3 regions of the Streptomyces mirabilis genome follow, and region 3 is predicted to be linked to each of the others. Evidence: riboswitches for the same ligand, from Rfam matches in the RefSeq annotation. Region 3 holds a riboswitch; each other region holds the start of a gene.
What was found. Region 3 has a riboswitch for S-adenosylmethionine ahead of SMIR_RS28225 (aminotransferase class V-fold PLP-dependent enzyme). Riboswitches for the same ligand answer to the same signal wherever they lie in the genome.
Positions count from the first base shown of each region.

Region 1: another riboswitch for S-adenosylmethionine. It lies ahead of SMIR_RS44795 (putative leader peptide); the one in region 3 lies ahead of SMIR_RS28225 (aminotransferase class V-fold PLP-dependent enzyme).
Region 2: another riboswitch for S-adenosylmethionine. It lies ahead of thrC (threonine synthase); the one in region 3 lies ahead of SMIR_RS28225 (aminotransferase class V-fold PLP-dependent enzyme).

Region 1 covers NZ_CP074102.1:479,239-489,042, forward strand. Annotated here, with positions in the region: gene SMIR_RS02150 (GNAT family N-acetyltransferase) at 1-539, opposite strand, end outside; gene SMIR_RS02155 (ABC transporter substrate-binding protein) at 566-1,591, opposite strand; gene SMIR_RS02160 (amino acid ABC transporter ATP-binding protein) at 1,702-2,526, opposite strand; gene SMIR_RS02165 (amino acid ABC transporter permease) at 2,523-3,488, opposite strand; SAM riboswitch class IV at 3,954-4,100, shown strand; gene SMIR_RS44795 (putative leader peptide) at 4,137-4,211, shown strand; gene SMIR_RS02170 (glutathione S-transferase C-terminal domain-containing protein) at 4,364-5,053, shown strand; gene SMIR_RS02175 (YceI family protein) at 5,119-5,634, opposite strand; gene SMIR_RS02180 (MarR family winged helix-turn-helix transcriptional regulator) at 5,792-6,337, shown strand; gene SMIR_RS02185 (maleylpyruvate isomerase family mycothiol-dependent enzyme) at 6,469-7,263, opposite strand; gene SMIR_RS02190 (dioxygenase family protein) at 7,319-8,203, opposite strand; gene SMIR_RS02195 (hypothetical protein) at 8,511-8,984, shown strand; gene SMIR_RS02200 (MerR family transcriptional regulator) at 9,098-9,724, opposite strand.
Region 2 covers NZ_CP074102.1:4,635,178-4,644,981, reverse strand. Annotated here, with positions in the region: gene SMIR_RS20620 (carboxylesterase/lipase family protein) at 1-886, opposite strand, end outside; gene SMIR_RS20615 (NADH:flavin oxidoreductase) at 1,041-2,165, opposite strand; gene groL (chaperonin GroEL) at 2,356-3,978, opposite strand; gene SMIR_RS20605 (cold-shock protein) at 4,363-4,569, opposite strand; gene SMIR_RS20600 (MoaD/ThiS family protein) at 5,030-5,305, opposite strand; gene thrC (threonine synthase) at 5,408-6,736, opposite strand; SAM riboswitch class I at 6,754-6,901, opposite strand; gene SMIR_RS20590 (glucosyl-3-phosphoglycerate synthase) at 7,081-8,025, shown strand; gene SMIR_RS20585 (alpha,alpha-trehalose-phosphate synthase (UDP-forming)) at 8,139-9,536, shown strand; gene otsB (trehalose-phosphatase) at 9,645-9,804, opposite strand, start outside.
Region 3 covers NZ_CP074102.1:6,403,169-6,412,972, forward strand. Annotated here, with positions in the region: gene trpD (anthranilate phosphoribosyltransferase) at 150-1,214, shown strand; SAM riboswitch class IV at 1,516-1,632, shown strand; gene SMIR_RS28225 (aminotransferase class V-fold PLP-dependent enzyme) at 1,826-3,187, shown strand; gene SMIR_RS28230 (Lrp/AsnC family transcriptional regulator) at 3,249-3,530, opposite strand; gene SMIR_RS28235 (rhomboid family intramembrane serine protease) at 3,527-4,261, opposite strand; gene SMIR_RS28240 (hypothetical protein) at 4,414-4,653, shown strand; gene SMIR_RS28245 (NYN domain-containing protein) at 4,688-6,037, shown strand; gene SMIR_RS28250 (C40 family peptidase) at 6,412-7,452, shown strand; gene SMIR_RS28255 (C40 family peptidase) at 7,687-8,718, shown strand; gene SMIR_RS28260 (hypothetical protein) at 8,751-9,804, shown strand, end outside.

The sequences.
Region 1 (9,804 bases), 5.9 Mb from region 3:
CAGCCGGGCGGGCGCAACCTCCCCCAGCCTCCGGCCGGGGGGACCCCCATCTCGCTTCGCTCGCCGGCCAGGGCGACGAGCCGGCCACGGTGCCGGATGCCGAGGTAGGTGCCGAGTTCGACCGTGCGGGGCAGGAAGGGCCCCGGCTCGGTCAGGGCGATCAGGCCCAGGATCTCCGGGACGTCGTCCAGACCGAGCCGTACCGCTTCGGGGGCGGGCTCGGCGCGCAGCGCGGTGTCGACCAGTTGTACGCCCTGGCCGTGCTGTACCGTCTGCCAGCCCTCGGGCACCGACTTCGCCCCGGTCACGGGGGTGACGGTGCCGGGTCCGCCGAGCGCGGCGAGGTCGTCCCAGGCGCGCGGGTCGGCCGGGTCGGCGAGGGCGGTGAACGGGGAGACGTCCAGGGGGTAGCGGGCGGCGCGGCCGACGCGCTCGGCGAGGTGGGCGTGCGGGCCGGTCAGCGCGGCCCAGGCGGCGTTGTCCAGGATGTGGGGTGCCGCCGGGCTCTGCGGCGGGGTAGGTCGGGCAACGGTGGACATGGTGGTGTCGGACCTCCGGGAAGCGGTCAGGAGTTGTCGAGCGGCAGGCCGGGCGGGTTGATCCGCGAGGTGCTGACGGCCTCGTTGGAGAGGTTCCAGGCGGCGAGCCACTTGGCGTACTGCCCGTCCTTGATCAGGTGGTCGATCGCGTCGGCGACCGGCTTGGCCAGCCCGCTGTCCTTCTTCGCGGTGGCCGCGATCAGCCCCTGGAGGGTCGCGCCCGCGCCGGAGAACTTGCCTGCGTTGCGGGTCGGGTTGGGCGTCTTCGCCGTCTGGGTGATGTGGTACGAGATACCGGGGTTGGGCCCGAAGGAGGCGTCGATCTTCCCGCTGGACAGTGCCAGATAGGTGCTGTTGCTGTCCTGGAAGTACTTGATGTTGAGCTTCTTGCCCTCCTTCGCCAGCTTTGCCTTCCACTCGAGCAGGATCTTCTCCTGGTTGGTTCCCGCGCTCACGGAGACGGTCTTGCCGGCCAGGTTCTCGTAGTCGCCGGCGAAGTTCCAGGTGCTCTTCTTCAGCACCTCGAAGGCGAGGTTGTCCTGCCGGTAGGAGGCGAACTCGTACTTCTTCTTGCGCTCCTCGGTGTCCGTGACGTTGGAGAAGGCGACGTCGACCTTGCCGCTGTCGATGCCCACGAACAGATTCTCCCAGGTCGAGTTCCTCACCTCCGCCTTCAGTCCGAGGACCGCGGCGACCAGTCGGCCGAGGTCGGGTTCGGCACCCGTGAGGGTCTTCTGGTCCTGGCCGACGTACGCCAGCGGCGGGAACCCGGCGGGCAGCGCGCCGACGCCGACGACCAGCTTGCCGCTCTTGGCGACCGACTTGGGCAGCTCGGCGCTGATGGACTTGACCTCGGACACCTTGAGGTCGGTCTGCCGCGCGGCGCCGTTGGAGAGCGCGCCCACGGTGACGGTGCCGGAGGCAGCGCTGTCGGAGGTGGTCGCCGCGTCGCTCTCGCCCCCGCAGGCGGCGAGCCCGGCGGCGAGGGCGGCGACGGCGGTGGAGGCGGTGAGGCCACGGAGGAGTCTGCTGCGGAGGGTGAGGGTGTGCATGGCTGTCCTTGTCCGATGTTCGTGAGTGACGTGTGGTGAGGGAAGGCGTGGTGGATGAAGGTGAGGTGGGTGCAGGGGCGGTGGGTGAAGGTGAGGTGAGGGAGGGAAGTTCAGAGGACCTTGCTCAGGAAGTCCCTGGTCCGCTCGTGTGCTGGGTGGTCCAACACCTCGGTGGGCGAGCCCTGTTCGACGACGCGGCCCTCGTCGAGGAAGACGATCCGGTCGGCCACCTCGCGGGCGAAGCCGATCTCGTGGGTCACGATGACGAGCGTGGTGCCGCTGGTGGCCAGGTCCTTGATGACGGCGAGCACCTCACCGACCAGCTCCGGGTCGAGGGCTGAGGTGGGTTCGTCGAAGAGGATGACTCCGGGTCGCAGCGCGAGGGCGCGGGCGATGGCGACCCGCTGCTGCTGGCCGCCCGACAACTGCCGTGGGTAGGCGTCGGCCTTGTCGGCGAGACCCACGCGGTCGAGGAGGGTGCGCGCGAGTTCCCGGGCCTCGGGCCGCTTCAGCCGTCGGGTCGCCACCGGCGCGGCCGCCACGTTGTCCAGCACCGTCAGATGCGGGAACAGGTTGAAGTTCTGGAAGACGAACCCGATCCGGCCGCGCTGGGCCAGGATCGCCCGCTCGGTCAGCTCCTTGAGCCTCCCCCGGCCTTCGGCCGGGGGGACCCCCATCTTGCTTCGCTCGCCGTGCCGGCGTACGCCGATCAGCTCGCCGTTCAGGCTGACATGGCCGATCTCGGGCTTCTCCAGGTGGTTGATCACCCTGAGGAGGGTGGACTTGCCGGAGCCGGACGGACCGAGGATCACGGTGACCTCTCCGGGCCGTACCGTCAACTCCACTCCGTTCAGTACGCGTTGGGTGCCGTACCACTTGTGCACATCGCGCACCTCGACGGCGGCCGGTCGGATCGCGAGCGTCTCGCCGGTCATATCGCCGCCTCCTTGCGGACCCGGGCCCGCAGGTCACGCAGAGCGGTACGGACCTTCCGCAACGGGGTCGGCGGGAGGGAGCGCAGCGCGCCCCGCGAGTAGTACCGCTCGACGTAGAACTGGACGACGGACACGACGCTCGTGAGGATCAGGTACCAGGCGGTGGCGACCAGCAGCAGCGGCACGATGTCGCCGGGGTAGGTGGATCCCATGCTCTGCACCGAGCCGAAGAGGTCGAGCAGCGAGACGTAGAAGACCAGCGAGGTGCCCTTGATCAGGCCGATCAGCTGGTTGACGTAGTTCGGGGTGATGGAGCGCAGCGCCTGCGGGAACACGATCTTCCTGAACTGGTAGCCCTTGGGCAGACCGAGTGCGGAGGCCGCCTCGTGCTGGCCCTGGTCGACGGAGAGGATGCCGCCGCGGACCACTTCCGCCGCGTACGCCGCCTCGTTGAGGCTCAATCCGACGACCGCGACGACCATGTCGGTGGCGAGCCGGGACTCGTCGAAGGTGAGGAAGGCGGGGCCGAAGGGGACACCGAGGCTCAGCGTCTTGTAGAGCGCGCTGAAGTTGTAGAGGAAGAGCAGGACGACGATGAGCGGCACCGAGCGGAACAGCCAGATGTAGATCCAGCTCACCGCGCGCAGCACGGGGCTCCTGGAGAGCCGGGCCAGGGCGAGCAGGATGCCGCCGAGCAGGCCCAACACGGCGCTGTAGAGGGTCACTTCGAGGGTGATGAGCAGGCCGTCGAGGATCGCGGGACGCAGGAACCAGTACTGGAACCTGTCCCACTGGAAGAAGGGGTTGGTCGCCAGCCCGTGGACGATCTGGGCGACCACGACGAGCACGATCGCCGAGGCGATCCAGCGGCCGGGGTGGCGCAGGGGCAGCACGCGCTGTGCCGCGGCCGGGCGGGGCTCCGTCGTGCTCAACGGCACGGCGGAGCCCAGGGATTCACTCATGGAGGGCTCCAACGAATGCGGACACACCGCCGCGGCCCGTACGACGGCGGTGCGCGCGGGGACAGACGGATGTCAGGGAGTACGGAGGGGGAGGCTCACCGGCAGCGCACCGACAGGGTGGCGGGCAAGGGATGTTGAGCCGTGCGGACGTTCAACGTCGCGGAAGGCGGAAGCGGTCAGCCCTGACAGAGACAGCGGGCGCCGCGGGAGGTACAACACAGTGCGGTGGCGGCGCAGCCGTGGCGCCGCGAAGCGGTCGTCCCGTCAGCTGCGTACATCGCGTTCACCGTCACCGTTCCGCCCCGCTGGGCCTCGAACGCACCGGAATCGATCCGGTCCGATGCGGCGTAAGTTAGGCATGGCCCCAAACGAATGTCAACGCGCACCGGCCGGAATGACCACGTGGTGAGACCGCGCATATGCCTTCTTGACGGCTCCGCGGACCGGACCGAGACTGACGGGGACGGTCACGATTGTCAGCGCCCGTCGTGCGGGTTTCTCCCGTTCGACGCGGTTATCGGCCCCGGCCCACTGACAGGCAACCCTTCCACCGCGACGGGGTGCCCCGGGTGACGACCGGGTTCCGCCGGTGCGGCGGGACAAGCGTGGTCTCGCCTCTCGCGAGCCCCGGACACGGGAGCGATAGGAATGGCCAGGAGGAGCACGAACGGTCTGACCAGGCGCCTGCACATCGATCTGCAGCGGGTCTCCAGCGCGTACTAGTCCAGGCGGTCCGTCCAGCGCGTACTGGTCCATGCGGTCCGTCCGGTCGGGCACGTCCCACGATCCGGACCGGTCCGTACGTCAGCGCAGTCACTCCGTTCCGCCACCGCCGCCCAACGGGCCGCGGGGGCTTCGACGTTCCCTGGAGAGTCATGCCCAAGACAGTCTCGCTCGCCGCGCCTCGCCCCCACCGCATCCGCAGCCGCATCGGCGTCGGCCTGGCCGGCGGTTTCTACCCGGCGCCGCACCGCTATCAGCTGTACCTCACCGAGGGCTGTCCGCGTTCGCTGCGCATCTCGGTCACCCTGGAGCTGCTCGGTCTCCACGACTCGGTCGCCACCACGCTGCTGACGCTTCCCGCCGAGACACCCGACGCGTTCGCCGCACTGCGCGGCGCGTACGAGGCCACCTGGCACCACTACGACGGTCCGCTCACCGCGCCCGCGCTGTGCGACCGTTGGAGCGGACGGATCGTGAGCAACCACACGCCCGACATCCTGCGTGACCTCGCCGGGCTGCCGGTCTGCCAGAACGACGCCCGCCTCCCCCGGCTGAACCCACCGGCCCTCACCGCGGACATCGACGCCCTGCGCGAACTTCTCGACCGGGACGTCACTCCCACCGCGCCGCCGCTTGCGCGCACGACGGCACTCCAGTCACTGGACCGGCAACTCGCCCCGCGAGCCTACGCGTTGGGCGACGAGCTGACGGCCGCGGACGTCGACCTCTGGGTGGCCCTGACCCGATTCGACCCGACGGAATCCCTCGCCCCGTTCGGTCGGCTCCGGGACTACGTACGTCGGCTCGACGCCCACCCTGCCTTCCACGGAAAGGTGCGCTGAGCGCGTACGCCAAGGTCGCCGGGGCCGGTAGGGCCGCAGGGCCCGGGCCCCGGCGCCGCGTCGGCTCAGGCCTTGGCGCGGGTGAAGACGAGCGTGCCGGTGACGGTCGTCAGGCCGCGGATCATGCCCATCTGGTTCCAGCCCATGTCGAACTGATCGCGGTCCACGGTGAACTCCGCGGTGAGCGTGACGCTGTCGGCGCTCGCCCCGGTCACGCGGCCGGTGACGGGCTGCGGCCGGCTGATGCCGCGCACGGTCAGCTGCCCGTTGATCTCCACGGTGTCGTCCTGACCGAGGACGGCGTCGCGGACGGCGAAGGTGATCGTGGGGTGGCGGTCGGCGTCGAAGAGGTCGACGGAGCGGAGGTGCTTGTCCCGCTTGGCGTTCTTCGTGTCCAGGGACGCGACGTCCAGGGTGATGGTGCCGCGGGCGGTCCCGTCGGGCTGTACCTCGCCCTCTCCGGTGACTCCCGTGAAGGTGCCCTTCACGGTGACCATGCCCCACATCGTCTTGTGCTTGATGGCGACGACGGTACGGGCGGGGTCGAGCTGCCACAGGCCGGTTTCGACGGCGACGGTCATGAGAGTTCTCCAGACGGTTACGGGCGGTGCACAGGGGTGCGCGACGCACGGGGGCGCGCGGCACACGGGGACTGTGGGGACAACGCGGTCATCCAAATTTGGATGACTCCACGCTAGCCGGTTCTTCAAATTTGGACAACCGGTAGACTGGGACACTATGGCCGACCCTTCCGCCCCCGCTGACCTGCCCGAACACGAGCCGTCGGGTGACAGTGAGCTGCTGCCCGCCCCGCTGCGGGCCTGGATGCGTCTCCTGGCGGCGGCCGGGGCGATCGAGCAGCAGCTGCGCGCCCGCGTCAAGGACACCCTCGACGTCTCGCACGACGAGTTCCTGGTGCTGTGCCTGCTGGCCGACCAGCCCGGGTCCAGCCTGCGGATGACCCAGATCGCGGAACTGCTGGGCCGCCCCAAGACGCGGCTGACCTATCAGGTGGCGTGTCTGCAGCACGCGGGACTGATCACACGGCGGTCTGCGTGCAGCGACCGGCGCGGTATCGAGGTGGTCCTCACGGACAAGGCGCGGCGGCTGCTGCGCGAGTCCACCGGGCCGCTGGCCGACGCCGTCTCGCAGGCCATCGCGCAGACGGCCTGCGCGCAGCGGTACGAGGCACTGCACGACTTGTTGCCACCCTCGCCGCGTCCCGGTGCGGACTCCGGGCAGGTCGAGGGTGGCGATGCGGCCCCCGCGGGGCCGAGGAAGTAGCCCCTTCAGGGCCGGACAGGCCTACGGGGGCCCGGAGTTGGACGCCGGGCGGCGCGGAACGCCGGGTATCGGGGGGCGAACCGACGGATGCCGGGGGGCGGACCGGCGGATGCCTGGGGCGAAGCGGCGGATCAGAACCCGGGGAAGACGCGTCGCAGGTCGTCGAGGGTGAGAGCGTCTCCCTTGAGGGTCACCTCGGCCGGGGTGTGGTCGGCGGCATGGCGGCCGGTGACGAGCCGCAGCCACCACTCCGACGGTGCGCTCAGGACGGCGTCGGGCTCGCCAGGCTCGTCGGTGAGCACGACCGCGTCGACCAGGTCGAGCCCGAACGCGCGCCGCGGAGCGGTGGTGTGGACGGCGAGGCGAACCCGCCGTCCACCGAGGGCCTCGACCTTGCCGAGGAAGCCTATGAGCAGTCCGGCCTGGTCGAGGAGGGGCTCGACCGCGGCGGGCGCCAGGACCGCCGTACGGTCGAAGGCCACCTCCACGTCCCAGGTGTGGTGGGTGAACTCGCCGAGCCGCAGACCCGCCACCGTCGCGACGTCCACGGGCGCGGGCAGGAAGCCGAGGTCGACCCGGAGTTCGGCACGGGCCCGCGGGTCGAGAGCCTCGTACCCACGCACCAGCGCCTCGTTGGCGGTCACGAAGCTCTCGGCGCGCTCGACCGGGGACATCGCGTCCCAGCGCGCCCACACCGACTTGTTGAAGTCGCCGCCCTTGGGCCCGGTTCGGTTCAGCGCGCCCTCCAGGGAGGCCAGGCCGATCTCCGCGCCGCTGCCCAGGTGGCTGAGGACCTGGGACACGTCCCACTCAGACGCCCCGGACGGCCGGGTGAGGTCGGCGGTGGCGAGCCCGTGCACCACGGCGGTCAGGTAGTCGTGTCCGCCGCGCAGGGCGTCGATGGTCTGGTCGGCACGGTCGTTCATGTCTCAACTCCGTTGAGGTGAAAGCGGTCTGTGTCGGTACGGAGGGTTCAAGGGTTCACACCGCGGTCTGGAAGGACCGCTTGGAGAAGCCCATCATGAAACCATCGACGGTGGTGCGCACCGCCCGGTCGGCACTCGGGGCGGCGCCCAGCGTGACGAACAGCGGGATGTAGTGGTCGACCGTCGGATGGGCGTACGGCATACCGGGCGCCCTGGTCCGGAAGGCCGCGAGTTCGTCGACGTCCCCGCGGGCGAGCGCGTCGGCGACCCAGGTGTCGAAGTCCGAGGACCAGCCCGGCACTTCGCCCCGTGTCAGCATCTCGCGGGTGATGAAGGGCAGTCCGTGCGTCATGAACCCCGAGCCGATCACGAGGACGCCCTCCTCCCGCAACGTGCCGAGCCGGGCGCCGAGTTCGAGGAGCCGACCGGGGTCGTGGGTGGGCATGCTGAGCTGGAGCACCGGGATGTCACCCAAGGGGTACATGGCCATCAGCGGCACCCAGGCGCCGTGGTCGAGACCGCGGGAGGGGTGCTGGTACAGCGGCTCGCCGTCCGGCATGGTCCCGGCCACGCGGTGCGCGAGGGCGGTCGCGTCGGGAGTGTCGTACGTCATCGTGTAGTAGCGCGGGTGGAAGCCGCCGAAGTCGTAGACGAGCGGGGTGTGCGCCGCCGGGGCGGAGAGGCACAGCGGTGCCGCCTCCCAGTGCGCGGAGACGATCAGGACGCTCTTCGGCTTCGGCAGGGACTGGGCCCACTCGAACAGTTCCCGCAGCCACGGCCCGTCGTCGAACAGCGGGGGCGCGCCGTGGCTCAGGTACAGCGCGGGAAGGGGTCCGTCCGCGGGCGTCCACACGCGCTGGGACCGGGCTCGCGGCAGCGCGTCGACCAGGAACCGGTCGTACGCTCCGGCGGGCACCTCGGGATCGAGGAGGGAGTTCATGCCGGTCCTTACGTGAGTGAGGGTGCCCCGGCTCGCGGGCTCAGGTTTTAAGTTGAACCTTCAAGTTTGACTGTAGGTCGTCCCACTTGAGACGTCAACCAAACGGCCGCGGATGGTGGCGCTGGAGGCCCCGAGAAAGACGACGCCGTACGCAATCGGAAGTAGTCCGATCTTCGTATGCGTGATCGGACGCCCGTTGGACGCGGTGGCCGACGGGCTTCACTAGGGTCGGCAGGAGTCCACGGTCAGGCGCAGCTCAGCGGTGGACCGTCCGGAGTTCGGGCTGCCCGCCGAAGGAGTCCACCGCGTGTCGCACCATCCCTCCGTTCCCTCGCCGAACGACCGGATCACCGGCCCCCACCCCGCCCGGCACACCGCGTTGCTCCTGCTGCGCGGGTACACCGACGGCGACGCGCGGGCAGTCGCCAAGGCTCTGGACACCCTGGACGAGACCGCCCTCGACGACACGTACACCCATCTCTGTGCCGTCATGGACGTCACCCTGCGCCTCACCCTGACCGCCCAACCCGCGGCCCGCGACGTGGGCCGGGCCGCCGAGCAGGCGGCCACGGCGGCTCCCCCGCACTACGAGTTCGCCTTCGGGCAGGCAGTCCGGGCCTGGGCCGCGGGCGACACGGAGTCCCTGACCCGCGCCGCCGACGCCGACCTCCCGGGGGCCCTGCATCTGCTGGCGGTGATGACCGTGGCCCTCGGCGTCTCCGTCCTCGACCACGACGGTCTGAACGCCCTGCTCAACTGTCTCCCCGAAGACCCGCACTGATCGCGACGGCCACCTGACCGGCGCTCCCCGGTCAGCATCATCCGGACCACACCGTCCGCCCCATGGCGACCGTCCGATCAACGGCGACCGTCGGATCAACGGCGACGGTCCGGTCAACGGCGACCGCCCCCGTGGCGCCGCGCCGACTCGTCCTCCTGGGCCATGCGCCGCAGCGCCATCAGCGCGGGTTCGAGCAGGACCGTGAGCAGCAGCGCGCGCTCGGCCAGTTCCAGCGGGTCGTCGATTCCGTCCAGTTGGTCGAGGTCGAGCGCCGCGGTCCGTTCGGCCAGCCGGGCGTACGGCACGAGTGCGCTCCGGTCGAGCGGGACACCGAGGCCGCGCAGCGAGCCCAGGGTCTCGGCCAGAGTCGCCCGCGCGGGCGCCGACTCGTGGACGTCCCAGCCCAACTCCTCCACGAGCGCGTCGACTTCGGCCCGTTCAGTGGAGTCCTGCGCGGAATCCTCGGCGGGCCCGATCGAACCGAGGGTGAGCCCGAGCAGGCGATGGGTGTCGCCGGCGCGCTCCGCCAGGGCCCCCAGGACCTCCCGGGTGGTATTGACGGACAGCCCCCGGACGCCGGTCAGCGCGCGGATCAGACGGAGCCTGCGCAGATGGTTCCCGTCGTACTCGGCCTGGGTCGCCGACAGTTGCCGGCCGGCCGGGAGCAGCCCCTCTCGGAGGTAGTACTTGATCGTCGTGACGGAGACCCCACTGAGGCGGCTCAGCTCGGACATACGCATCGGATCGGCTCCGCTCTGGTCATTGGATACCTCTACTGTCTAACATGGATAGCGGAGGTATCCAATGAGCGCTCCCCTGG
Region 2 (9,804 bases), 1.8 Mb from region 3:
AGGGGGCGGTCGGCAGTACCTCTCCGTCGACGACGGGCGAGAAGGCGGTCAGCGTGTGGGCGACCGTGCCCCACCTGTCCTCGAACTCCCGCATCTTGGGCCCCAACGCCTCGCCCACGGCGGTCAGTCGGCGGGGATCCACCGAGGACAGGTCGGTGACCGTCGGGCGCAGGCCCGCCTCGGCGGCGATGGCGACGGCGATGTCACGGGCGAGGTCGTCGGAGAAGAAGGGGCCGGGCACGCTCTGCGCGATCGCCCGACCGAACAGCCCGGCCGCGCTCGGCATGGCCAGCAGAGAGGCGACGGACCCGGCGCCCGCGGACTCGCCGAAGACGGTGACCCGGCCGGAGTCGCCGCCGAAGGCCGCGATGTTCTCCCGTACCCATTCCAGGGCCGCGACCTGGTCGAGCAGCCCCCGATTGGCGGGGGCTCCGTCGATCCGGGCGAAACCCTCCACGCCGAGGCGGTAGTTGAGGGTGACGACGACCAGGTCGCCGTCGCGGGCGATACGGCGGGCGTCGTATCCGGGACTGCCGGAGTGGCCGAGCTTGTAGGCGCCGCCGTAGATCCAGACCATCACCGGAAGGCGGGCGGCCGGGTCCGGGTCGGGCGTCCAGACGTTGACGGTCAGCCAGTCGTCGCCCATGGGGGCGTCGATCACCCCGGTACGGCCCTGGAATCCCGACTCCTGCGGGGGCGGCGGCCCGAAGGCGAACGCGTCCCGGGTGCCGTCCCAGGCGGCCACCGGACGCGGGGCAGCGAACCGCGCGTCCCCCACCGGCGGTTGGGCGAACGGAATGCCCCGGAAGACCACCAGCCCGTCCTCCCGACGGCCACGCACCGCACCGGCATGGGTGCGCACCACGCTCGCTCCTGCTGACGTCACGACGGCTCCCTCGGTACGGGTGGAACGGAACGGGTCCTTGAGGGAACAGCGTGCTACGAAACAGCCGGGCGATCACCCCCCGGGGATGGGGAGGTGATCGCCCGGATGCGATTTCGGACAGGTCGGGTCACGTCCGGTCCGACCGGCCCGAGGTTCAGCTGAGCGTGCTCATCGCCTTCGGGTCGTACGACCCGAGCTCCTCGAACCGTCCGTCCAGTACCTTCGCCGCCCACTCCGGGTCCTGGAGGAGGGCGCGGCCCACGGCGACGAGGTCGAACTCGTCGCGCTCCAGGCGGTCGAGGAGGTTGTCGAGGGAGGCCACCGCGGAGCCCTCGCCCATGAAGGCCTTGATGAAGTCGCCGTCGAGGCCGACCGAGCCGACGGTGATGGTGGGCCTGCCCGTGAGCTTCTTGGTCCAGCCCGCGAGGTTCAGGTCGGAACCGTCGAACTCGGGGAGCCAGTAGCGGCGGGTGGAGGCGTGGAAGGCGTCGACGCCGGCGGCGGCGAGCGGGGTCAGGATGGCCTCCAGCTCCTCCGGGGTCTCGGCGAGCCGGGCGTCGTAGTTGTCCGACTTCCACTGCGAGTAGCGGAACAGGACGGGGAAGTCGGCCGAGACCGAGTCACGGACCGCGGCGACGATCTCCGCCGCGAACTTCGTACGGGCGACGGGGTCACCGCCGTACACGTCCGTACGCCGGTTGGTGCCCGCCCACAGGAACTGGTCGAGCAGATAGCCGTGCGCGCCGTGCAGTTCGACGCCGTCGAAGCCGATGCGTTCGGCGGTGGCGGCGGCCTCGGCGAACGCGGCGATGACCTCGTCCAGGTCGGCCTGGGTCATGGCCTTGCCGGTGCCCTCGGTGCCGTCGAGACGGATGCCGGAGGGGCCGACCGCGGGGGCGTCGGCGTACGGCGGCCGTCCCGCCTTGCGCACCATGCCGATGTGCCACAGCTGCGGAACGATCGTGCCGCCCGCCGCGTGCACCGCGTCGGCGACCTTCGTCCAGCCCGCGAGCTGCTCCGTGCCGTGGAAGCGCGGGACGCGGTCGCTCTCGCCTGCCGAGTCGTGGCCGACGTACGTGCCCTCGGTGACGATGAGGCCCACGCCCGCGGCGGCGCGGCGGGCGTAGTACTCGGCCACGTCCTCACCGGGGACGCCGCCCGGGGAGAACTGCCGGGTCATCGGTGCCATCGCGATCCGGTTCGGGACGGTCAGGCCGTTCAGCGAGACGGGGCGGGACAGGATCTCGGCCGCGCGGGAGGCGGGGGCAGTCGTAGACACGTGTGGGGGCTCCTCGGGTACCGGATGGTATGTGCGTATGCATCGATGGTGCGTCAACCACAACTCCCCGGTCGGTCATGTCATTCCGGCCGCCCGGCACCTCGCCCTGTGACCCCGGACACGCCCGAGGGCGGCACCCCCTGTTTCCAGGGAGTACCGCCCTCGGCAGGAAAACCGATCCTCGGAGGGATCAGAAGTCCATGTCACCGCCCGGCATGCCGCCGCCGGCCGGCGCGGCGGCCTTCTCCGGCTTGTCGGCGATGACGGCCTCGGTGGTCAGGAACAGCGCGGCGATGGAGGCGGCGTTCTGCAGAGCAGAGCGGGTCACCTTCGCCGGGTCGATGATGCCCTCGGCGATCATGTCGACGTACTCACCGGTCGCGGCGTTCAGGCCGTGGCCGACGGGCAGGTTGCGCACCTTCTCGACGATGACGCCACCCTCGAGACCACCGTTGACGGCGATCTGCTTGAGCGGGGCCTCCAGGGCGAGTCGCACGGCGTTGGCGCCGGTCGCCTCGTCACCCGAGAGCTCGAGCTTCTCGAAGACCGAGGAGGCCTGGATGAGGGCCACGCCACCACCGGCGACGATGCCCTCCTCGACGGCCGCCTTCGCGTTGCGAACGGCGTCCTCGATGCGGTGCTTGCGCTCCTTGAGCTCGACCTCGGTGGCGGCACCGGCCTTGATGACGGCCACGCCGCCGGCCAGCTTCGCCAGGCGCTCCTGGAGCTTCTCGCGGTCGTAGTCCGAGTCGGAGTTCTCGATCTCGGCACGGATCTGGTTGACCCGGCCCTGGACCTGGTCGGCGGAGCCGGAGCCGTCCACGATCGTGGTCTCGTCCTTGGTGATGACGACCTTGCGGGCACGGCCCAGCAGGTCCAGACCCGCGTTCTCCAGCTTGAGGCCGACCTCCTCGGAGATGACCTCGCCGCCCGTGAGGATGGCGATGTCGCCGAGCATGGCCTTGCGGCGGTCACCGAAGCCCGGAGCCTTGACGGCGACGGACTTGAAGGTGCCACGGATCTTGTTGACGACCAGGGTCGACAGGGCCTCGCCCTCGACGTCCTCGGCGATGATCAGCAGCGGCTTGCCGGACTGCATGACCTTCTCGAGGAGCGGCAGCAGGTCCTTGACGTTGCTGATCTTCGAGTTGGCGATCAGGATGTACGGGTCGTCGAGGACGGCCTCCATACGCTCCATGTCGGTGGCGAAGTACGCCGAGATGTAGCCCTTGTCGAAGCGCATGCCCTCGGTGAGCTCAAGCTCCAGACCGAAGGTCTGGGACTCCTCGACGGTGATGACGCCTTCCTTGCCGACCTTGTCCATCGCCTCGGCGATGAGCTCGCCGATCTGGGTGTCGGCGGCGGAGATGGAGGCCGTGGAAGCGATCTGCTCCTTGGTCTCGACATCCTTGGCCTGCTCAAGGAGGGCACCGGAGACGGCCTCGACGGCCTTCTCGATACCGCGCTTGAGAGCCATCGGGTTGGCGCCGGCGGCTACGTTGCGCAGGCCCTCGCGGACGAGAGCCTGGGCGAGAACGGTCGCGGTGGTCGTACCGTCACCGGCGACGTCGTCCGTCTTCTTGGCGACTTCCTTGACCAGCTCGGCGCCGATCTTCTCGTACGGGTCCTCGAGCTCGATCTCCTTGGCGATGGAAACACCATCGTTGGTGATCGTGGGGGCGCCCCACTTCTTCTCGAGGACGACGTTGCGGCCCTTGGGGCCAAGGGTGACCTTGACGGCGTCGGCGAGCTGGTTCATCCCGCGCTCGAGACCGCGCCGTGCCTCCTCGTCGAACGCGATGATCTTGGCCATGTGAAGTGGTCCTCCCGGACTGGGGTGGATTGCTCCGGACCGCGCTGGCGCCCGCGACGGACGGCCTGCCTGCCCCGTGGTTCCTTGCACCACCTGGCCTGCGGGCCTCACCGACCCGGTCCTTCGTTATCACTCTCACCTTCAGAGTGCTAACGCCAATGATTAGCACTCGCCCCTGCCGAGTGCAAGCGCCTCCCCTTGATCCGCAGGTGAGAAGGGGCGCGCAACCCGCGCGTCGCGCCGGTGCGCGAGCGGGCCCGCACCGACGGGCAGACAGCCGCGCCGGCGGGCAGACAGTCACATCTACGGACAGACAGACCGAAGGGCTCGCACCCCATGGGATACGAGCCCTTCGTCACGTCGAACAGTCAGTCGGCGCGTGCTTCAGCTGGTCGCGAGCCGGACCATGTCCGCCTGCGGCCCTTTCTGGCCCTGCGAGATCTCGAAATCGACCCGCTGACCCTCTTCCAGGGTGCGGTAGCCGTCCATCTGAATCGCGCTGTAGTGGACGAATACATCCGCACCACCGTCGACCGCGATGAAGCCGTACCCCTTCTCCGCGTTGAACCACTTGACGGTGCCCTGAGCCATGCCTAACTCCCCTATTACTGGCCCTTGCACAGGACCGCACTTCGCGGACCCGGGTCAGACCTCACCCCCCAACGGTTGGGGGTGTGCGCCGGAACGCGTCGACCGCGGCTGAATGTATCTGTCCAACTGCCGTCTGCAACAGGTCAATCGGACGAGAATTCCGGGCATGACTGATCGGGAATATGGGGAGAATTTGCGAAGATTCAGGGCAAGTCGGGCCCCATAAATGCCATATAAGGCTCAAAAGTGCGGGACACTTTGGCTACTTCTTGCCGGACTTCGGGCGCGAACTCATATGCGCCCGGCATGCAAAGTGGAGCGGCTTCCCCAACTCTACCGCGCTCAACCATACAGAATTGCCCCCTCCGCTTCTCTCGCGGAGGGGGCAATTCGATGAACTCTCGGTAATTGGCATTACCAAGGGTAACAATCTCACCCTGGGTAACGGCCCGCGAGGTGGTCAGCCACCGGCGACGGCAGGAATGATCGAGACGCCCGCGCCGTCCGGTGTCGCCGTCTCCAGGCCCTGCTCGAAGCGGACGTCGTCATCGTTCACGTAGACGTTGACGAACCGGCGCAGCTTGCCCTGGTCGTCGAGAACGCGGGCGGAGATACCGGCGTGGTTCTTCTCCAGATCGGCGATGACCTCGCCGAGGGTCCCACCCTCGGCCGTCACCTCGGCCTGACCACCGGTGTAGGTGCGCAGGATGGTGGGGATGCGGACGTTGACGCTCATTCCTTGTGACCTCCGGTCGGGTAGCGCCCCAAAGGGGCGCGGGGAACTGCGCGACCGGCCCCCACCGGCCCGCAGCAGAGAAACAACCCTCCGAGCCAAGCCCTAGGCGAGCCCGGCCTCTCGGAAAGAGTCCAGGTTGGGACGAATGGTCGCCGTCAGCCCCGTACCGGCCACCGCATCCAGCGTCTTCAGACCATCACCGGTGTTCAGAACGACGGTGGTCAGCGTCGGGTCCAGCAGCCCGTTCTCGATCAGCTTCTTCGTCACACCCACCGTCACACCACCGGCGGTCTCCGCGAAGATGCCCTCCGTGCGCGCGAGCAGCTTGATCGCGTCCACGACCTGCTCGTCGTTCACGTCCTCCACGGCCCCACCCGTGCGCCGCGCGATGTCCAGCACGTACGGCCCGTCCGCCGGGTTGCCGATCGCCAGCGACTTGGCGATGGTGTTCGGCTTCTGGGGCCGTACGACGTCGTGGCCAGCCTTGTAGGCGACGGACACCGGCGAGCAGCCCTCGGCCTGGGCGCCGAAGATCTTGTACGGCTTGTCCTCGACCAGTCCGAGCTTGATCAGCTCCTGAAGACCCTTGTCGATCTTCGTGAGCTGGGAGCCGGAGGCGATGGGCACCACGAGCTGGTCGGGGAGCTTCCACCCCAGCTGCTCGCAGATCTCGTACGCCAGGGTCTTGGAGCCCTCCGCGTAGTACGGCCGCAGGTTGACGTTGACGAAGCCCCAGCCCTCGCCGGCCGGGTCGCCGATCAGCTCGGAGCAGAAGCGGTTCACGTCGTCGTAGTTGCCCTCGATGCCGACGAGCTCGCCGCCGTAGATCGCGGCCATGACGACCTTGCCCTGCTCCAGGTCGTGCGGGATGAACACGCAGGAGCGGAAGCCGGCGCGGGCGGCGGCGGCACCCACGGCGCCGGCGAGGTTGCCGGTGGAGGAGCAGGAGAGAGTGGTGAAGTTGAAGGCACGCGCCGCCTCGATGGCCTGCGCCACGACGCGGTCCTTGAAGGAGTGCGTCGGGTTGCCGGAGTCGTCCTTGACGAAGAGCTTGCCGGCCTCGACGCCCAGCTCGCGGGCGAGGTTGTCGGCCTTGACGAGCTTGGTCCAGCCGGGGTTGATGTTCGGCTTGTCGGCGACGTCGGCCGGGACGGGCAGCAGCGGCGCGTAGCGCCAGATGTTCGCGGGGCCCGCTTCGATGCGCGCCCGGAGCTCTTCGGTTTCGTAGGCCGAGAAGTCGTACGCGATCTCCAGCGGGCCGAAACACTCCTCGCAGGCGAAGACCGGGCCGAGCGGCACGCGGTGCCCGCACTCGCGGCAGGAAAGCGCGTCGGCGGGTCCGAGATCCACACCGACTACGGTGGTGGTGTCGCCCGCGACAGGGTTCGTGGTGCTTGCAACAGTCGAACTTGCAACAGTCTGCGCAGCCATGGAGGCGAGGCCCTTTCTCCTCATCTTCCTCACGACGCACTTCGCCGTGAGACGGATTTGGCACCTTCCCTAGCCGGGAGCCTCGCCACATCAATGTGACAGGAACCAGCTGGAGGGTTGCCGGGGCTTCATCGGGCCGTATCCCTCTGCCCCTCTGGATGAGCGGTATTCGGTTGTGTCGTGCGGGTGGTGCGGTGGTCCGCAAATGATCTACGACATGCGATGGTCATCCGCGTTGTTCAAGACTGTAACCGAAGGCCAGGACAGTTGAGATAGTCGTCCGAACCGCGAGATGGATCACACCGTGAGACACCGGGTGATCAGACAGTGAGGAGCCGCAGACTGTGCTGAAGGAAACTGAGCGCTGGCTGAGCAATCGCTCCTGGTCCGTGACCGATCGCCCGCTCCACAGGCTCATGTCCGCCAAACGGGCCACGGGCTCCTCGGTGAGCGTCGTCCTGCCGGCGCTGAACGAGGAGGAGACGGTCGGCGAGATCGTCGCCATCATCCGCCACGACCTGATGCAGCAGGTGCCCCTCGTCGACGAGATCGTCGTCATCGACTCGGGCTCGACCGACCGCACCTCGGAGGTGGCCGCCGCGGCGGGCGCGCGCGTGGTGCACCGGGACGAGATCCTGCCGCGCATCCCGACCGTGCCCGGCAAGGGCGAGGTGCTGTGGCGTTCCCTCCTCGTGACGAGCGGGGACATCATCTGTTTCATCGACGCGGATCTGAAGGAGTTCTCCTCGGACTTCGTCTCCGGGATCGTGGGGCCGCTGCTCACCGAGCCCGGTGTGGACCTCGTCAAGGCGATGTACGACCGTCCGCTCGGCGGTGCGGCGGGGCAGGGCGGCCGGGTCACCGAACTCATGGCCCGCCCCCTCCTCAACATGCACTGGCCGCAGCTGGCCGGCTTCGTGCAGCCGCTCGGCGGGGAGTACGCGGCCCGCCGCTCGCTGCTCGAACAGCTCCCCTTCCCCGTCGGGTACGGGATCGAGCTGGGCATGCTGGTCGACGCCCTGCACCTGGTGGGCCTGGACGCGCTCGCCCAGGTCGACGTGGGCGTGCGCAAGCACCGCCACCAGGACGGGCAGGCGCTGGGCCGGATGTCCGCCGCGATCTACCGAACGGCCCAGCTCCGGCTGGCCCGCGGTCACCTGATCCGCCCGGCCCTCACCCAGTTCGAACGGAGCAGGGACGGTTTCGAGCCGCGCACGTACTCGGTGGACACGGAGGAACGTCCGCCGATGGTCGAAATCTCCGAGTACCAGAAACGAAGGGCGGCGTAGCAGCGCCCCGTCAGGGGCGCGGGGAACTGCGCGACAAGCCCCCACCGGCCCGCGGACGGCATACGGCTGAAGGGAACGTTTGAGCGTTTCGACGCCGGGCTAGGTTTCGATGCATGGCTTCCCCCGCTTCAACGCAAGGCGCCCACAACATCCTCGTCGCATCCAACCGCGGCCCGGTCACCTACGAGGTCCAGGAGGACGGCTCGCTGCGCGCCAGGCGCGGTGGCGGCGGGCTGGTCTCGGGCCTCTCCGCGATCGGGCCGGACGCGGGAGCCCTGTGGGTGTGCTCGGCGCTCGGCGACGGCGACCGCGAGGCGGTCCGGCGCGGGGTCGCCGAGGACGGCGTACGGATGCTGGACATCGACGCCGACGTGCACGCGGACGCGTACAACGGCATCGCGAACTCCGTGCTGTGGTTCGTCCACCACATGCTGTACCAGACCCCGCTGGAGCCGGTCTTCGACGCGGAGTTCCGGCGCCAGTGGGCGTCGTACGAGGCGTACAACCGCGCGTTCGCCGAAGCTCTGGCCGCGGAGGCGGCGCAGGGCGCGGTGGTGATCATCCAGGACTACCACCTGACCCTCGTCCCCGGGATGCTGCGCGAGCTCCGTCCCGACCTGCGGATCGGCCACTTCTCGCACACCCCCTGGGCGCCGGTCGACTACTTCCGGATGCTGCCCGACGACATCGCCGAACAGGTGCTGCGCGGCATGCTCGGCGCGGACCGGCTCGGCTTCCTCACCCAGCGCTGGGCGGACGCGTTCACCGCCTGTTGCGACGCGACCGTCGGCGGGCTCGGCGACACCCGGATCGGCGTGCACGGGCTCGGCGCGGACGCGGACTTCCTGCGCAGGCGCTCGCACGAGGCGGACGTCGCGGAGCGCATGGCCGCGCTGCGCGAGCAGATCGGCGAGGGCCGCAGGACGATCGTGCGGGTCGACCGGACCGAGCTGTCGAAGAACATCGTGCGGGGCCTGCTGGCGTACCGGCAGCTGCTGGAGGACCACCCGGAGTGGCGCGAGCGCGTCGTCCACGTGGCCTTCGCCTACCCCTCCCGCCAGGACCTGGCCGTCTACCGGGACTACACGGCCGAGGTGCAGCGCGTGGCGACCGAGATCAACGCCCGCTACGGCACACCGGGATGGACCCCGGTCGTCCTCCACGTCAAGGACGACTTCGCCCGCTCCCTGGCCGCGTACCGGCTCGCCGACGTCGCCCTCGTCAACCCCATCCGCGACGGCATGAACCTCGTCGCCAAGGAGGTGCCGGTCGTCTCCGACGAGGGATGCGTGCTGGTGCTCTCACGGGAAGCGGGGGCGTACGAGGAGCTGGGCGAGGACGCGATGGTGGTGAACCCGTACGACGTGGTCGGCACCGCGCGGGCGCTGGACTCGGCGCTGACCATGCCGCTGGGCGAGCGGGCGGAACGTACGAAGCGGTTGGCTGCCGCCGGGACGGCGTTGCCTCCGGCGCAGTGGTTTCTTGAGCAGTTGCGGGAGTTGGAGGGCTGAGTCGGGAGTCTTCGGCTGCGGGTGCGTTGTGGCTGGTCGCGCCCACGCGGCGGAGTCGCATATGTCACAGCCCCGCGCCCCTGACGGGGCGCTGTAGTCGGCCGGGGATCAGTGGTCCAGGCGACTCGCCAATGCCTTCAGCAGGCGTACGACTCCTCCGGGGCCGTCGACAACGAGGTCCGCGCGTTCGGCCAGTTCGGTGACTTCCGCGCTGCCGCTGCACACCAGCAGGCCCGGGACGCCGTCCGAGCGGAGTTTGTCGACGGCG
Region 3 (9,804 bases):
GACCGGTTGACCGGTCTTTACTGATCGCCACGGCGAGAGCCTCCGTCCATTGCCTGGACGGGGGCTCTTTGCCGTCTCCGGGCCTGGATAGGGTGTTCCCATCTACACAAGGAGTCCCTTTGCCGGGACGACGGACCCAGGAGCGGCTTATGAGCGCTGTGAACCCCGCTGGAGGCAACACCGCGGCGGGCCGTTCCTGGCCCGTGGTGCTGAACGGCCTGCTCGAGGGCCGCGACCAGAGCGCGGACGACACGGCCTGGGCGATGGACCGGATCATGAGCGGCGAGGCGACGGACGCGCAGATCGCCGGGTTCGCGGTGGCGCTGCGGGCCAAGGGCGAGACGGTCGAGGAGATCTCCGGTCTCGTCCGGACGATGTACGAGCACGCCAATGTGATCGAGGTGCCGGGGGACACGGTCGACATCGTCGGTACGGGCGGTGACGGCGCGAAGACGGTGAACATCTCCACGATGTCGTCGATCGTCGTGGCCGGGACCGGCGCCAAGGTCGTCAAGCACGGCAACCGGGCCGCGTCCTCCGCGTCCGGTGCCTCGGACGTCCTGGAGAAGCTCGGCGTCAATCTGGACCTGACGACGAAGCGGGTGGCCGAGGTCGCGGAGGAGGCCGGGATCACCTTCTGCTTCGCGGTGAAGTTCCACCCGGCGCTGCGTCATGTCGCGGCGGCGCGGGGGCAGTTGGGGATCCGGACCACGTTCAACGTGCTGGGTCCGCTGACGAACCCGGCGCGGGTGAAGGCACAGGCCGTCGGGGTCGCGGACCTGCGGATGGCGCCGATCGTGGCGGGCGTGTTCGCCGAGCGCGGCAACTCCTCGCTCGTCTTTCGCGGCGACGACGGCCTGGACGAACTGACCACCACCGCGACGTCCCGGGTCTGGATCGTCCGCGACGGCAAGGTCACCGAGGAGCGCTTCGACCCGCGTGACGTCGGCCTCGAACTCGTCCCCGTGGAGGCCCTGCGCGGCGCCGACGCGTCCTACAACGCGGACGTCGCCCGTCGCCTGCTCAACGGCGAGACGGGGCCCGTACGGGACGCCGTGCTCCTGAACTCCGCGGCGGCCCTCGTCGCCCTGTCCCCGACCGACGCACCGCTCGCGGACCAGCTCCGCGCCGCGATGGCGAAGGCGGCGGAAGCGATCGACTCGGGGGCGGCGAAGCGAACGCTGGAACGCTGGGTGGCAGCGAGCCAGTCGTAGTCCACTTCTCCGCCCGCGGACCGGTGGGGTTGCTCGCGAAGTTCCCCGCGCCCCTGGGGCGGGGCTGCGCCCCGATTCCCCGCCCGCCCCGGTTTTGTTCGTCCGCGCAGTTCCCCGCGCCCCTTTTTGGGGGCGCGGGGAACTGCGCGATCTTTTGGGGGTCTGGGGGCGGAGCCCCCAGGTGGGGATGGGAAGGGTAGGGGCGGCGGGGGCGAGGAACGTGGGGCCGTCCCCCACTCGGCATCCCGGTATACGGACGCCGGGTTGCGGGCGGAAGATCTTGTGGCAGGATGCCGTATCAGGTCATGAGTGACAGCCATCAGGCCCCGGCCGGCTGTCCGGCAACCCTCCGTCCGTGGCGGGGTGCCCCGGGTGAAGACCAGGCCGTAGGCAGCGAGGTCTACGGCAAGCGCGGACCCCTCGAGAATCCCAGGGGTCCTGGTCGTTCGAGGGAGCCTTCTGTGAGCAAGCGAATGCGATAGGGCGTAGAGCCCCGCCTCCGCACACCCCTTTTGCCTTTCCTCCCTGCGCCGAGCCGTGCAGCCGCACACCCGTACCCCCGTGCACCCGGCCCGCGCAGCGATTCCGCCTGCCTCTCACAGGAGCTCGCCATGTCTGTCTCCACCGCTGCCGCCGACCAGACCGTTTGCGCCCCCCTGCCCGTTCTGGGCCGAGACGTCACCGTCCCGCTCGTGACCGGCGGCGAGGTCACCTACGCCGCGCTCGACTACGCCGCCAGCGCCCCCGCCCTCCAGCGGGTGTGGGACGACGTCGCCGCGTACGCCCCGTACTACGGCAGCGTGCACCGCGGCGCCGGGTACCTCTCCCAGCTGTCCACCGACCTCTTCGAGAACGCCCGCAGGACCGTCGCGGAGTTCCTCGACTGCCGGGGCGACGACCAGGTCGTCTTCACCCGCTCCACCACCGACTCCCTCAACCTGCTCGCCGCCACCCTTCCGGCCGACTGCCAGGTGTTCGTCTTCGAGACGGAACACCACGCCTCGCTGCTGCCGTGGAAGGACGCCCGGGTCACCTACCTCAACGCGCCCCGCACCCCGCAGGAGGCTGTCACGGCCCTGGAGCGGGCCCTCGCCGCCCGTGACCCCCACGGCCCGGCCCTGGTCTGCGTCACCGGCGCCTCGAACGTCACCGGCGAGCTGTGGCCGGTGCGCGAGCTGGCCGCCGCCGCGCACGCGCACGGTGCCCGGATCGTCCTGGACGCCGCCCAGCTCGCTCCGCACCACCCGGTCTCGGTGCGGGACCTCGACGTCGACTGGGTCGCCTTCTCCGGGCACAAGCTGTACGCGCCGTTCGGTTCGGGCGTGCTCGCCGGCCGTGCCGACTGGCTGCGCGAGGCCGAGCCGTACCTCGCGGGCGGCGGCGCGAGCCGCAAGGTCACGCGGCGGGTGGACGGCGGCGTGGACGTGGAGTGGCACGAGAGCGCGGCCCGGCACGAGGCCGGTTCCCCGAACGTCATCGGCGCCTACTCCATCGCCGCCGCCTGCAAGGCGCTGACCGAGGCCGGTTTCGACACGCTCGTCGCCCGCGAGGAGCAGCTGATCGGGGCCGTCCGGGCCGGTCTGGCCGAGGTGCCCGAGGTCCGCGTCCTGTCGCTCTTCGGTGACGACGCCCCGCGCGTCGGCGTCATCTCGTTCGTCGTCGAGGGCTGGAACAGCTCGCACTTCGCGGCCGCGCTGTCCGCCGAGTACGGGATCGGGGTGCGGGACGGTCTCTTCTGCGCCCACCCGCTGGTACGGACGCTGCTCGGCAGCGATCCGCAGACGCAGGGGGAGTGCGGGGCGCCCGAGGCGGCGCCCGGGGAGAAGTCCCTCAACGCGATCCGCGTCAGCTTCGGGGCCGGTACGCCCGACGAGCATGTGGAGCGGTTCGTGCGTGCGGTGAAGGAACTGGTGCGGGACGGTGCGAAGTGGAACTACCGCACGGAGGACGGCCGCTGCGTCCCGGCGGTCTGAGGCCGTCGGCGGTAGGTGGGGGCTCCGCCCCCACGCCCCCGAAGAGATTGTGCTGCTGTGTCTAGCTGTCCAGGCCGATGGCGAACGCCGCCTCCAGGTCGTGCTGGGAGTACGTGCGGAACGCGACGTGGGTGTCCGTCGCCTCGACGCCGGGGATCTTGCTGATCTTGCCGGGGATGACGTCCGCCAGGTCGTCGTGGGCCTTCACCCGGACCATGGCGATCAGGTCGTACGTACCGGTGACGGAGAAGACCTCGCTGACACTGTCCAGCGCGGCGATCGACTCGGCGATCTCGGGGATCCGGTCCACGCTGGTCTTGATGAGCACGATCGCGGTGATCACGGCTGGTTTTCTCCCTCGGGGGCTGCTGTTGCTGGGGTTTTCACTCTAGTCGGCCGCCCGAACCGCACCCACGCGTAGACGAACCCCAGCGAGAAGCCCACCAGGTGGGCCAGATAGGCGACCCCGGGGCCCGAGGGGCTGCGGCCCGCCGCCAGCCATTGCAGGGTCACCCAGAAGGGCAGCACGACCCAGGCGGGGAAGCGCAGCGGCAGGAAGAAGAGGAACGGGAAGAGACTGGTCACCCGGGCCCTGGGGAACAGGTACAGGAACGCTCCCAGGACCGCGGAGATCGCCCCCGAGGCGCCGACCAGAGTCTGCTCGGAGCCGGAGTTGGCGATCGCGTAACCCAGTAGAGCGAGGTAGCCGCAGACCACGTAGAAGACGGCGAACTGGACGTGGCCCATGCGTTCCTCGGTCATCGCTCCGAAGACGTAGAAGAAGAGCATGTTGCCCAGGAGATGGAGCCAGCTGCCGTGGATGAACAGGGCCGTGGCCGGGGTGAGCCAGGCGCTCGGGATCCCGTCGAAGAGCTCGGCGGGGATCACGCCCCAGCGCCGGAAATAGGCCCGCTGGGCGACCACGAGCGCATCCCCGGTGCCGAACGACGGATTGAGCCCCGAGGCGGGGCCGATCAGGAAGATCAGGCAGCACAGGAAGATCAGTCCGTACGTCACCGGCGCGGACTGACCGCGCATCGTCCTGCCGACCGCCGTACCCCAGGTGCTGATCATGGGACAGAGCATGACGTAACCGGACCGATGCGCGCAGAATGCCTCGCCGCCGTGGACGGCCGAGCGTCGAGTACCCGCCAGGCCGTAGGGTAACGAGCCACACGCGCCGGAGACCGGCGCTGGACGGACACTAGAAGGAAAGCGACTGCCACATGACGGTTCCCCTCCCGACCGCCGAGACTCGCTGGCGCTGCACGCTCTGCGGCAACCTCACGCGATTCGACGTGACCCGCTCGTCCAAGGTCGTCGAGTATGTGCACCTCGACCTGGCCGGTGAGCCGAACGTCGAGGAGCGCAAGATGGTCAGTGAGACCATCGAGTCGGTGCGCTGCCGGTGGTGCAACGCGGTGGACCAGGTGGAACTGGTGGACAGGCCGGGCGCCGGCTCCTGAGGGAGCGGGCCCCGCACACACATTGGGGTGACGGATGGTGGAGACCACAGGCGGGGAGCCGGACGACGGCGCCGCTGAGGTGCTCGACCGTCCGCTGCCCGACGGTGTGCGCCGACGGGTCGTACAGATCGTGTCGGACGGGTTCGGTGGGTTGACCGTCACCGAATTGCCCGCCCAATTGCGGCAGTATGCGCGGTTCGCCCCCAATCGGCGGGCGAAGTTCGCCGGCAACGCCATGGCCGCCGCGCTGGAGACCGATCCGCTGTTCCGGCAGCGTATCGCCGAGAAGCTCAGAGAGGCGCATCCGGAGCTCGCCGGTGCCCTCGACTCGGGCGCGCCGCCGCCGGCCGCGGATCCGCTGGACGTGGCGGCCGCGGCCTATGTGCTGCGCCCCACGGGCTGGGTGAAGCTGGTGACCGCCGCGGGCGAGGAGGCCCTGCGGGCGGACGCCGAGCGCGCGGACGAGGAGAGCCGGGCGGAGCTGGAGCGCCTGCGCGAGGAGCTTGCGCAGGCGCGTGGTCAGACCAAGGCCGAAACCGAGCGGTTGCGCACGGAGTTGGAGTCCGCGAAGAGGGAAGCCGAATCGCTTCACCGCAAGTTGCGCGGCGCCCTCAGCGACGTCAAGCGGGGCGAGGCCGCGCTGCGCAAGCTGCAGGGCGAGATGGACACCGCGCGGGCGGACGGGCAGGCCCAGGTGTCCGCCGCCGAGAGCGAGACCCGGCGGCTCAAGGCACGGCTCTCGGAGGCCGAGGCGGCCCTGGAGGCCACCCGCAAGGCGGCACGCGAGGGTCGCAGCGTCGAGGACATGCGCGTACGGCTGTTGCTCGACACGGTGCTGGAGGCGGCCCAGGGGCTGCGCCGGGAGCTCGCGCTGCCGCCCGTGTCCGTACGGCCGGCGGAGACCGTGGACGCGGTCGAACCGGGGCGCATGACGCCCAAGGACATCGCGGCCCGCGCCCTGTCCGAAAATGATCCCGCGATCGTCGACCAGCTCCTCGCGCTGCCGCAGGCGCATCTGGTCGTCGACGGCTACAACGTCACCAAGACCGGTTATCCGCAGATGCCGCTGGAGAAGCAGCGGCTCAGGCTGCTGGGGCAGCTCTCGCAGCTCGCCGCGCAGACCGGGGCCGAGGTGACGTGTGTCTTCGACGGGGCCGAGCTGGCGGCGCCCGTGCTGCTCGCGCCGCCGCGCGGGGTGCGGGTGCTGTTCTCCAAAGCGGGTGTCACGGCGGACGAGTTGATCCGCCAGCTGGTGCGCGCCGAGCCGCCCGGGCGGCCCGTCATCGTCGTCTCCACCGACCGTGAGGTGGCCGACGGGATCGCCAAGGCGGGCGCCCGCCCGGTGGCCTCCGCGGTGCTTCTCAAGCGCTTTTCGCGCGGCTGAAACAGCGGCTGAAAAGCGGCTGAAACAGCGACTGATCCGGCGGTCGAAACAGCGATTGAACAGCGGTCGGCGATCTGTGCGTTACGCCCCAAAGAGCACGTACGTCCCATCCGTAACATCCAGGCGTTGTGCCCGAATTGGCGAAACCTTCACGCAACGTAGCGTCAGGCTGGCATCACTGCACGTGAGTTGAGTGCAAAGAATGCGCTGGGTGACTAAGAATTTTCAGGTTTGGATTTGAACTGATCACAGGAAGGTCACTAGGGTCTGGCCTCGAACCTCCGCTCGGGTGATCGCTCATTGGGAGCGACGGCGGAGGGACACCGCCCGTCGGCGTCTCGGCAGGCGGCTGGAGGAAGAAGGAGCTCGCCTTCGTGGCGTCCCACCGTCGACCCAAGCAGCCGAGCCGCACCCGTGTGACCGTGCTCACCACCGCCGCCGCTGCCGCCGTGGCCCTCAGTGCCAACGCCGCCAATGCCGCGCCCAGCGAGAAGCCGAGCAAGGACGAGGTCAAGAGCAAGGTCGACAAGCTCTACGAGGAGACCGAGCAGGCCACCGAGAAGCTCGACGGGGCCAAGGAGAAGCAGGACAAGCTGGAGAAGGAAATCAGCACCCTGCAGGACAACGTGGCCCGCGGCCAGGACGAGCTCAACGCCCTGCGGGACGGGCTCGGAACGATGGCCAGCGCCCAGTACCGCACCGGCGGCATCGACCCCTCCGTGGCGTTGTTCCTCTCCTCGAACCCGGACGACTACCTGGACAAGGCGTCCGCGATGGACCAGCTGAGCAGTCAGCAGGTCGAGGCGCTGAAGAAGGTCCAGGAGAAGCAGCGTTCGCTCGCCCAGCAGCGGCAGGAAGCCTCTGCGAAGCTCAAGGACCTCGCCGACACCCGTACGGAACTGGCCAAGCAGAAGAAGGCGGTCCAGACCAAGCTCGCCGCGGCGCAGAAGCTCCTCAACTCCCTGACGGCCAAGGAGAAGGCGGCTCTCGACGCGGAGCAGTCCCGCGCCACCCGCGCCAGCGAGCGCACCGTTCTCGGCAACCCCGGTACACCCGCGTCCGGGCGCGCCGGTGCCGCCTTCTCCGCCGGACAGACCAAGATCGGATCGCCGTACGTCTACGGCGCCTCCGGCCCCAGCTCCTTCGACTGCTCGGGCTTCACCTCCTGGGCGTACGCCCAGGCCGGTGTCTCCATCCCGCGTACCTCGGAGTCGCAGGCGACCATCGGCACCCGCATCTACTCGCAGAGCGATCTGCAGGTCGGTGACCTGGTCTTCTTCTTCGGCGACCTGCACCACGTCGGCCTCTACGCGGGCAACGGCCAGGTGCTGCACGCCCCGCGTACCGGAACGGTCGTGCGCTACGAGTCGATGAGCACCATCGGCGGAGCGTTCCAGTTCGGCGTCCGGGTCTGATCCGGCCCCCCGAACCCTCCGAGATCCTTTCGAGGCCCCCTCTGCATGCCGCCCGAACGGGCGAATCGCGGTAACTCCCGCTGACCCCACGCCCCGTCGGTGACCTGCGTCTCCGGCGGGGCGCCGCGTTGTGCGCCCCCGGAGGTCTTTGGCCGGTGCGTAGTCGCACGGCTACTGTCTGGCGCGTTTCCCCCAACTCCGGGGGACCGTCAGCGGAAGGGAGAGCGGCTACTCGTGGGGTCCCATCGCCGCCGTCCACCGTCCGGGTTCGACCGGGGCGTCAGCGCCGCGGGCATCGCCGGCGTCGCCGTGACCGTGATGTCCGTCGCGGCCGCCGTCCTCGGGGCCGTACCGGCCGCCGCAGCACCGAAGGACGACACCCGGGCCGAGGTGGACCGCCTGTACATGCAGGCGGAGAAGGCAACCGAGGCGTTCAACAAGGCCGACGAGCGCGCGGGAGTCCTGCGCAAAGAGGTGAGCACGGCACAGGATCACATCGCCCGGCAGCAGGAGCGCATCAACACCGTGCGGGACGCGCTCGGTTCGCTCGCCGGGGCCCAGTACCGCGCGGGCGGCCTCGACCCCTCCCTGGCGCTGCTCTTCTCCGACAACCCCGCCGAGTACCTCGACAAGGCCGCCGCGCTCGACCGGATCAACGCCCACCAGGCGGGCGAACTCAAGGACCTCCAGATCGCCATGCGCGACCTCGCCCAGGAACGCGAGGAGGCGACCGCCAAACTCGCCGAGCTGGAGAAGAGCACCAAGGCCGTCGCCCGGCACAAGCGGACTGTCGAACAGAAACTCGCCAAGGCGCGCCTCCTGCTCAACTCGCTGCCGTCCGCCGAGCGCGCCGCCCATGACCGGGCCTCCCGCTCCGGACACTCCGACCTGCCCGAACTCGGCAGTGTCACGCCCGCCTCGGGGCGCGCCGCCGCCGCCCTCGCCGCGGCCCGCTCCGCACTCGGCCGCCCCTACGTGTGGGGCGCCAACGGGCCCGGCGGATTCGACTGTTCGGGCCTCATGCAGTGGTCGTACCGGCAGGCGGGCGTCGGTCTGCCGCGCACCTCCCAGGAACAGCGGTACGCCGGACGGCAGGTGCCGCTCTCCCAGGCGCAGCCCGGCGACCTCGTCACCTACCGCTCCGACGCGAGTCATGTCGCGATCTACGCGGGCAACGGCCAGGTGATCCACGCGCCCTATCCGGGGGCGCCGGTGCGCTACGACCGCGTGGGCATGATGCCCATCTCGTCCGTGACGCGGGTCTGACCCCCGCGCCCGGGCGCCGTACGATCGGGAACGTGGCTGGTCGAAGGCGTGCGTCGCGGGCGGGGTGCTCCCTGGTGCTGCTGCTCGCCGTGCTGGTGGGCTGCGGCGGCAGGCCGTCCCAGGACTCCGCGTCCGCCGATGTGCAGCGGGTCCTCGACCGGCGGGCGGCCGCGGTCCTGGACCGGAACGAGTCGGCGTACCGGGCCACGGAGGAACCGTCCGGCTCGACCGCGGAGTTCACCAGGCTGCGCGCCGTTCCGCTGGCCGACTGGTCGTACCGCCTGACGGACCTGCACCGTTCCGGCGACCGCGCCACCGCGGGCGCCGAGCTGCGCTACCGCATCGAGGGCTACGACAGGGCCCCCGTCACGGCGGCCCGCACCCTGCGCCTGGTCCGCGACGGCGGGACCTGGCGGGTCGCCTCCGACGTGCCCGCCGAGCGGGCCAGTCAGCAGCTGTGGGAGCAGGGGGCGGTGACGGTCGTACGGGGCGCGCACAGCCTCGTCCTGGGGGTCGGGCAGTCCGGTGAGCGGCTGCGGGCGTACGCCGGCCTCGCGGACCGCGCCGTGCCCGCCGTGACGGATGCCTGGGGCGCGGACTGGTCGGGGCACGTCGTCGTTGTCGTACCCAAGTCGTTGGAGGGCATGGCGGGGCTGCTCGGAGCGCCCGCGTCCGGGTACCGGGGGATCGCGGCGGTCACGACCGGAGAGGCGGGCGGGACGGCCAGGGCGCCCGCGGACCGGATCATCGTCAACCCCGATGCGTACGGCCTTCTCGGCGACTTCGGCCAGCAGGTCGTGCTCACCCACGAGACGACGCACGTGGCCACCCGCGCCCACACCGCCGCCGCCACGCCCCTGTGGCTCTCCGAGGGCTTCGCGGACTGGGTCGGCTACCGCGGCAGCGGCCGTACGGCGACGCAGGCGGCGCCGGAGCTGGAGCGGGCGGTGCTGGACGGGCGCGTACCGGCCGCGCTGCCGGACGACAAGGACTTCGGGTTCGCCGGGGACGCGGCGCGGCTGGCGCGGGCGTACGAGGGCGGCTGGATGGCCTGCCGGCTGATCGCCGACCACTGGGGCGAGGTCC